One region of the Cyclobacterium sp. SOCE241 genome, then DNA from elsewhere that is predicted to be linked to it. Evidence: riboswitches for the same ligand, from Rfam matches in the RefSeq annotation. Region 1 holds a riboswitch; each other region holds the start of a gene.
The links. A riboswitch is a leader RNA that binds a small molecule or an ion and turns the genes downstream of it on or off. The one in region 1 is predicted to bind S-adenosylmethionine.

Region 1 (2,200 bases):
TTTGAGCTTCATCAGATAACTGCTGATGGGTGGTGGCAGAAGGTTGAATAATTAATGTTTTGGCATCACCAACATTGGCCAAATGGGAGATTAACTCTAAGTTATTAATGAAATTAGAAGCTGTTTCTTTATCGCCTTCAATTTCAAAGCTTAAAACCCCTCCAAATCCATGCGTTAGGTATTTTTTTGCCGTAGCATGATATGGGCTATTTGTTAAGCCCGGATAGTTCACGGACTTTACTTTAGGGTGTGCTTCCAACCACTTTGCCAATTCTAATGCATTGTCTACTGTTCGTTGTACACGTAGAGAGAGGGTTTCCAATCCTTGTAACAATAAGAAAGAGTTGAAAGGACTGATTGCGGGGCCAAAATCTCTAAGCCCTTCTACTCTTGCGCGAATAGCGAAGGCAATATTTGGTAATCCTAAAGGATTATTATCACCAAAGGTCTCCCAGAAATTAAGTCCATGGTATCCTTCAGAAGGTTCAGAGAATTGAGGAAATTTGCCATTGCCCCAATTGTAATTTCCACCGTCTACTATTATACCACCAATTGAAGTTCCATGTCCACCTATCCACTTTGTGGCAGATGAGGTTACTATGTTAGCTCCATGTTTAATTGGTTGACACAGGTACCCTCCGGCACCAAAAGTGTTGTCAACTACCAATGGGATGTCATGTTTTTTAGCCAATGCTGCGATGGCTTCAAAATCAGGGACATTGAACTCAGGGTTTCCAATAGTCTCTACATAAATGGCTTTGGTTTTATCATTTATTTCTGCTGCCAAGTCATCTACCTTGTCAGATTTTGCAAATCTAGCTTCTATACCTATCCTTTTGAAAGACACCTTGAATTGATTGTAAGATCCACCATACAGAAACGGAGAGGTGACAAAGTTATCTCCTACACTTAGGAAGTTATTTAATGCTAGGAACTGTGCTGCTTGTCCGGAGGCTGTAGCCACAGCTGCAACACCACCTTCCAAAGCTGCCATCCTTTTCTCAAATACATCCGAGGTAGGATTCATTATCCTGGTATAAATATTTCCAAATTCTTTTAGGGCAAATAAATTGGCACCATGTTCTGCAGAATTGAAAACGTAAGAGGAGGTCTGATAAATAGGAACAGCTCTTGAATTGGTTGTTGGGTCTACTTCCTGCCCTCCATGAACCTGTAATGTTTCGAAACGATAATTTTTAGACATGTTTTTTATGTTTTAGGTTTGTTATCAATTCTGTTTGATTTTTTCCTGTAGGAGAAATCAGCATAAGCTAAACGCAATTTTGCCGGTTTGTATTTCCATTTAAATAGAAATCAAATAATTGTTGAAAATTTTCGGGGTTGTTATCCTTTATTGAATGGTGTATGAAGCTCATATAAGTTTTGAATTTATATTCCCAGATGTAACCTATTTCATCTGGCAGGAATTGGCACCTTGGATTTTCCAGGTTGCCAGAGGGTCACCGAGCCTGTCTCTTGCCTCTTCTATATAAATCCTAACTACTTTAGAAAAAGTAAAAGGATTGTACAAAATAAAGCCACATTGTCAAATTTTCCAATAGATGTCAATGTTTTTTTCTGTTAAAATGTAAATGAGTCAAATAATCAATGAGTTAACAGTACTTGAAATTTGGTATTTTGACTGAAGTTAAACGAATACTATAACAACGGGCTCAAGTAGGTATAAATGCTTTTGTCCATTTCTGCTTTCAGTAATAAATAATGCATTGATTGTTTAATTTATCTTTTAACCTATTTTTTACAGGTTTTAAAGTTTTTTAACAAACGATTCTAGCCTTCTTTCGTTGCATGAATTGCCAAGTATATTGCTTGGTTTCAATGACCAACTTCAAAATAAACCAACAAAAGGATAATCTTACCGTAAAAGTTTTTGAAATTTGTTATAAACTTAATCTTTGGTACCTTTCAATCTTGGTTTTTAGAGTGGCTGGTATTGATGAATGCCATTTTATTTTATATACATTCAAATCTATGGAAAGAAATTTCAAAAAGTATTTTTACGCTTTTTTACTGGGGATTTTTCTCAGTGGCTATGGGTCTAGTTATGCATTTTCAGGAGAGGCTTATTTAAAAGATAGTCTTAAAACTCCTGACAATTGGTTTTTATTGGATCCTATAGATGATGGGATTATGGGTACCGGTACTGAAAAAGCCTATGAAAAATTACTTCAGGGAAAGT
Region 2 (2,200 bases), 2.2 Mb from region 1:
TTCTTTTGATGTTTTCAATATTGCCAACTCTGGAAGGGCCAGTGAAAATCAAGACCACACACTCAATAGTGTAAGGTTGTATGGGAACTATGGTTATCAGCTTTACAAAATGAGAAATCTTGAACTTGGTGTGATGGCCGGCTTAGGCTATGGGAATGTCCGATACACACTATCAAAAGATAATAAGCCGGATTTTCCTGCTTTGTTTGAAGAGCCGGATTACGATGGTTACTTAAAAAGCAGCGGGTTAATGGCTAAATCCGAAGTGATGGTGGCTTATGCAATACCTGTATTTAAGAAGATGTTTAGGATGGTTTCCTCAGCACATGCTGGTTACGAACAGCCTTTAAATAAGTATAAATTTGGAGATTTGAACATGACCAATTATATGGCCGGGCCCTATTTTCAAATTGGCCTTGGAATAAGGCCTTGACGGAATCCTCGCGATGTTGGGATAGGAAAATATTTCGAGGACAGTACATTATGCTTTAGCAGTTTATATTAAAAAATAAAACTACGACCAATATTTATTTGTTAGTCAAAGTCTTCAAACAAATTAGATTTCAAAAATAACAGCTATTTACATCTCCTATTTGTTTAGGTTCTATGATTGAGGAGATTTATTAAACCCTATATCTCTATAGGTTATTAAAGATTTTCACAAAAAAAAGAACTTATTTACTGAATTCATGTTACTTTTGAATCGCTTATCGAGAAAGACGGAGGGTAGGGCCCTATGATGTCTTAGCAACCTGAGTTAACAAGGTGCTAATTCCCGTTCCGGAAATGCCGGATAAAGATGAGCCGCAAAAGTTAGAAAAATGCTCTAGTTTTACATCGGTTCATGCTCGTATAAGCTTTTTATTTTAATATACGATTCAAATGGCAAACAGAACCAACTTATTACTTCAACAATTACAAAAGCGCATTTTGATATTGGATGGTGCTATGGGTACCATGATCCAAAGATATGGGCTTAAGGAGGAAGATTTTAGAAATCAAGAACTTGCCACTGTCAAAAAATCATTAAAAGGTAACAATGACTTGCTGTCTTTGACCCGGCCGGATATCATCAAAGCGATTCACAAAGCTTATTTTGAAGCAGGAGCAGACATTGTAGAAACCAATACTTTTAGCAGTACCACAATTGCTCAGGAAGATTACGGACTTGCAGAACTGGCCTATAAACTCAATTTTGAGTCTGCCAAGCTTGCCCGAGAAGTGGCCGACGAATTCTCCGCCGACGAACCTGAAAAACCAAGATTTGTGGCAGGAGCTATTGGGCCAACCAACAGAACTGCTTCCCTATCTCCGGATGTAAATGACCCCGGTTTCAGAGCTGTAAGCTTTGACCAATTGGTCAGTGCCTATGCGGAGCAGGTAGAAGGGTTATTGGATGGAGGTGTGGATACCCTTTTGGTTGAAACGGTATTTGATACCTTAAATGCCAAAGCAGCAATTTTTGCCATTCAAGAAGTTTATGAAAAGAGGGGATTACCCTTGGAACCTTCAGAAGGAGGCATTCCCATAATGGTCTCGGGAACCATCACTGACGCTTCCGGAAGAACCCTTTCCGGACAAACCACAGAGGCATTCTTAATATCAATTGCACATGTGCCCTTATTGAGTGTAGGCTTAAATTGTGCCTTAGGGGCAGCTGAACTTAGACCCTACTTAAAGGTCTTGTCAGACAAGTCCCCCTTCAATGTGAGTGTTTACCCCAATGCCGGCCTTCCCAATGAATTTGGAGAATACGATCAGGGTCCGGAAGAAATGGATAAGGAAGTAAGCCTGTTTTTAAAAGAAGGCTGGGTCAATATTGTTGGTGGCTGCTGCGGAACCACTCCGGAACATATTGCTGCTTTGGCCGAGTCTGCAAGTAAATATCCGCCAAGAAATCTACACGTTTTAACGGAAGAAGATTAATTTCATGAGTAAACCTACTAAAATATCCACCTTGCAATTATCAGGGTTAGAGCCACTGATTTTTAATGAATCCTTAAATTTTGTGAACATTGGTGAGCGTACCAATGTCACAGGTTCTAAGAAATTCGCAAGACTTGTATTGAATGACAACTATGACGAAGCGCTTGAAGTAGCCTTAGACCAAGTACGAGGAGGAGCGCAAATCTTAGATGTATGTATGGATGAAGCCATGCTAGATGGGGAGGCCGCCATGGTGAAATTCCTTAATCTGGTA
Region 3 (2,200 bases), 600 kb from region 1:
GGGTGAAAGACGAGAAGATCCATCTACTTATGAGGTTTTTTTTTTCGCTTATGACCAAGACTTCAATGTTTTGGGCGAGACCAAAATTGAAGGCTTAAAACAAGCTCCGGGAAGCTACTTTTGGAAAGATGGCAAGCTCTGGTCCTATGTCAATGTCGAAGATGAATTGGGTTTTGCGGTGATTGACTTTAAATTTTAGACCTATATAGTCAGAAAAGAACCACCACTCGATTGAAAAAGCATTTAAGGACCTTTTCAACATTGTTGTAGAAAAATGCATCAACCTACTCAACTTCTTACCCTCTCCTAATTCCTATAATAGGAAATTATATCCGGGCCAGGGCTGCAGCGCTTTTCAAAATGAATTAAAAAACCTCGCTGTTTTCCTCCCTTCGCCGGATACAATTGCTTGGTTAATGATTGCTGAATTTAGACAACAGGATTTTTCTCATTGACAATAGAGATCTTGCTTTCTACTTTTACAGTATTTACCAGATTGTCCAATACAGGGCAACGGGCCTCTACCTCTTTAATAAGTTCTTGTATCCTTTCGGGACTTTCGTCAGAATCAATAATCGTTTCCACTTCTATTTTATGGTATCCCGGACGGACATTTTCGTCTATTCCAAGGAATCCCTCCAGTCTATATTTCCTTTGGTTTCTACCTTGACATTGTTTAACTGAATTCCTTTTAAGGAAGCGACAACTTGATAGGTAATCACCTGGCAAGAGCCTAGAGAAGCCAATAAATACTCTACAGGATTGGGGCCTAAGTTTGTTCCTGCCAAAGCTTCTGGTTCATCTGCGATAAACTCAAAATCTCTCGCCGTATTTTTCACGCGGACATGTTCTTCCGATTCGGAAGTAACTCTAAATACTCCTTTTGTTAGGCTTACATCTTTTTTGGTAGCTTCAATAAGTCCTTGGAATGTTCGCTGTACTAATTCTGACATGGTTATTTAATTTAAAAGTTAATAAATAATAAATAAGATTTTATAAGGGTGAAGCTGAAGCAATCACTCCATAGACTAAATCGTCTTAGTATCGGAAATTGGAAATGAATTTTACATGCAGCCAGACATAAACTTATCCCTATTGTGCAGCAAACAGCAACACAAATGAATCGTCTTGTGGCGAAAAAGTTCCTTTGAAAAGGTGTAAATAATGGGGTTGTAATTTGTCTTCATGTTGTCTTTTTTATAGTCCTCTTATTTAAGAGTCTGGAATTGGCACCTTTTCATTTGATGAAGGTTGCCAGTAGGTCATAGAGCCAGTCTCTCGCTACTTCTTTATAAATCAAGGCGTCTATTTTGAAAGCCTTTGACATGATTGTGGCACAAACTTAGGCATAGATTTCTAAAAACAAAACTATTTTGGTTTCTTTTACTAAAAGGACTTTTGGAAAAAGAAAAGCCAGGTTTTTAATAATGATTAGGCCAATGCTGCAGGTCAAAACCTTCTTTGGGTACCTGAGTTCGATTATAGAAAGTATGGGTTGGTGGTGCTTATGCCTTCCTTAGCAAATGGGCAATTGCCTAAGAAACCAAACCATCTTTTAATCAACCCAAGTCTCATTTTCAGCCACTCCCCTTAAATTAAAAGGGCAGAGCCTGTAGCAACCAAAGTCGGGAGGGATTTAACTTCCCGCATGAAAAAAGAAACATCAATTTCGAATTGGATTATAATGTCTTTTACCGTTATCGGGTTTCGTTGGAATGAGGGAATGATATAATATGCCATTTCAATAAACCTGTACAAAATAAACAAGATGCATTGTATACTCGTTAAATATGGTGTATTATTACACCATAAACACACAAAAAAAATGGCTAGACAAACTATCTCTGTTAATGAACCGAATGACCGTTGGATGAAACAAAAATTGAAGAGAATGAATTCTCCAGTAAAAGTGAATTGATCAATGACCTGATTCGTAGACAAAGAGAACAAGAAGAAGAGCGATTATGGTTAAGGAATGAGCTTATAAAGGGTGAAAATAGTGGCATATCCAATAAATCTATGGCTGAAATTCTTGCAGAGGCTAAACAAAGAGTAAAAAATGGCCAATGAATTATATTCTTACCCGCCAAGCAGAAGAAGACCTTATTCAAATTTATCTTTATGGTCAAGTAACGTTTGGCAAAAAGTATTCAATCCTACAATGAGGGAAAAACTACTAAGTTAACAGATGATCAATTGA
Region 4 (2,200 bases), 140 kb from region 1:
CTTTCTTCTTCAGATAGCTTGCTATGAGTGGTAGAGGCAGGATGCGTCACGATGCTACGGGTGTCTCCTAGATTTGCTGTGACAGATATCATCTGCAATTGGTCAATAAATTTCTTGGCTCGGGATAACCCTCCCTTCAATGTCAGCGTGATTATACCGCCTCCATGTTTCATTTGTTTTTTGGCGAGATGAAACTGTGGATGAGAGGCTAGAAATGGGTATTTTACTACCTCCACTTCCGGGTTACCTTCAAAATATTGAGCAATTTTTAAAGCATTTTCACAATGCCTGTCCATTCTAACAGCCAGTGTTTCCATACTTTTGGCTAAAACCCATGCATTGAATGGGGACAACGATGGTCCAGTATGGCGCATAAAAAATTGCACTTCATCGATCAATTCTTTTTTGCCTAGAATAAGCCCCCTAAAACCCTTCCTTGCCCATCTATGAATTTTGTGGCGCTGTGGGTAACAATATGTGCTCCCCATTTTGCAGGTTGTTGTAAATAAGGGGTAGCGAAACAATTGTCGACCACGAGTACTAAATTATGGGCGTTGGCGAATTTAGCAATGTACTCCAAGTCAATAATCTCTAAACCAGGATTAGAAGGTGTTTCTATGAACAACATCTTGGTGTTGGGTTGTACCAGTTCTTCCCACTTATCTATATCTGAGATGTCTCCATAAGTATGGGAAATTCCCCATTTTGGAAATATTCGAGTTAGGAGTTGATGGGTAGAACCAAACAATGATCTTGAAGCCAAAACATGGTCTCCTTGTCTTAGGAGGGAAGCCATGCTGCCAAACATAGCAGCCATACCTGAAGCAGTAGTAATACCACTTTCGGTGCCTTCGGCAGCACATACTTTTTCTATTAGGTCACTGGTGTTAGGGTTGGCATACCTTGAATAAATATTGCCTTCAATTTCGTCTGCAAACATTTGTCTGGCTTGTTCTGCTGAATCAAAAACAAAACTAGAACTTAGGTACAGAGGTGCGGAATGTTCTCTCTGATCAGAGGAAGAAGTAGCAATCCTTACAGCTTGGGTTTCAAAATTTTTATAATTCATAAAAGAAGATTATCTAAAGGTGGGTACATGTGTTTTACCCTTCTTCAGTAAGATTGAAGAACAGCAAAATAAGTCTAGAAAAGTAAAGGTGGAGATTGTGTGTAATGTCATATTGTCTAATTTATCGTTCCCTTTATTGGGCAGGTATTGGCACCTTTCCTTGGTTGGAAGGTTGCCAGAGGTTCACAGAGCCTGATCTCTCGCCTCTTCTTTATAAATCAGTTTCCTGAATTTATTGCAAAGAAAACAAGGGGATTTCGATTTTCCAAATTCTCTCTTGTATTTATATTGGTTACTTTTCTGCTGGTGCCAGTTCTTAGGGTTAAAGAATATCTTTAAGTAAAAATAATCCCTTTACTATTGAATAGCCTAGCGATTCAATAGTAAAGGGAATAAATTTTAATCTCTTTCACAATGTTAGAACTCAGTTACTCGAGTGCCTCATATAGGTAATTGGCTTAATTATAAATACTTTTTAATGGTTTTTGCCCATATGGCATAACCTTTTTCATTCATGTGAAGGTTATCTTTGATAAAGATGTCATCCATAGGCTCTTTATCTTTATTAAGCATTGGCTTCCATAAATCAGCATATTTCATGTACTTTTCACTTTTAGTAAATTTTTTTAATTTTTTGTTCAACTCAAGGTACTGGTCAGCAAGCTTCCATCGTGCAACACTTGGTTTTGGACTGATGATAACGATTTCTGTTTCAGGCAATGCTTCATGGATTTTACTTGTAATCAGATTGAAGGTCATTAGTATTTCATCAGTGGACTTACCTGAGGAAATGTCATTGTCTCCTTCATAAATAAAAACTTTGGTAGGTTTATAATCCAAAATAAGTTCATCAATATAGTATAGCAAGTCACTAGCCTGAGACCCACCAAATCCTGCATTGATAACATTGTGTTGTGGAAAGTCTTCCTGCAGGCTTTTCCACATTCTTATGGTAGAACTACCTGTGAAAACGATACTATTCAAATTTTCCTGAATAGGATTGTCTTGATGGATTTTCTCCACCTGTCCTTTAAATCTCGTAGGGTCTTGGGCAAAAACTGTGGTAGAAATAAAAAGTAAAACAGCTAAGAAAGCGAAATTATAATTTTTCATATTTGGTTATAGATTTTA

Region 2: linked by a shared signal. The riboswitch ahead of WG932_RS28980 (homocysteine S-methyltransferase family protein) and the one ahead of WG932_RS08385 (O-acetylhomoserine aminocarboxypropyltransferase/cysteine synthase family protein) in region 1 are both predicted to bind S-adenosylmethionine.
Region 3: linked by a shared signal. The riboswitch ahead of WG932_RS05345 (OsmC family protein) and the one ahead of WG932_RS08385 (O-acetylhomoserine aminocarboxypropyltransferase/cysteine synthase family protein) in region 1 are both predicted to bind S-adenosylmethionine.
Region 4: linked by a shared signal. The riboswitch ahead of WG932_RS09075 (O-succinylhomoserine sulfhydrylase) and the one ahead of WG932_RS08385 (O-acetylhomoserine aminocarboxypropyltransferase/cysteine synthase family protein) in region 1 are both predicted to bind S-adenosylmethionine.

The regions. Positions count from the first base shown of each region.
Region 1 covers NZ_CP149779.1:1,716,854-1,719,053, reverse strand. Annotated here, with positions in the region: gene WG932_RS08385 (O-acetylhomoserine aminocarboxypropyltransferase/cysteine synthase family protein) at 1-1,204, opposite strand, end outside; SAM riboswitch class I at 1,387-1,496, opposite strand; gene WG932_RS08380 (S8 family peptidase) at 1,993-2,200, shown strand, end outside.
Region 2 covers NZ_CP149779.1:5,698,399-5,700,598, forward strand. Annotated here, with positions in the region: gene WG932_RS28975 (hypothetical protein) at 1-433, shown strand, start outside; SAM riboswitch class I at 705-806, shown strand; gene WG932_RS28980 (homocysteine S-methyltransferase family protein) at 883-1,926, shown strand; partial or broken gene metH (methionine synthase) at 1,931-2,200, shown strand, end outside.
Region 3 covers NZ_CP149779.1:1,115,913-1,118,112, forward strand. Annotated here, with positions in the region: gene WG932_RS05335 (DUF4221 family protein) at 1-199, shown strand, start outside; gene WG932_RS05340 (OsmC family protein) at 430-729, opposite strand; gene WG932_RS05345 (OsmC family protein) at 621-953, opposite strand; SAM riboswitch class I at 1,195-1,298, opposite strand; gene WG932_RS05350 (ribbon-helix-helix domain-containing protein) at 1,867-2,070, shown strand.
Region 4 covers NZ_CP149779.1:1,858,759-1,860,958, reverse strand. Annotated here, with positions in the region: partial or broken gene WG932_RS09075 (O-succinylhomoserine sulfhydrylase) at 1-1,069, opposite strand, end outside; SAM riboswitch class I at 1,188-1,289, opposite strand; gene WG932_RS09070 (SGNH/GDSL hydrolase family protein) at 1,532-2,182, opposite strand.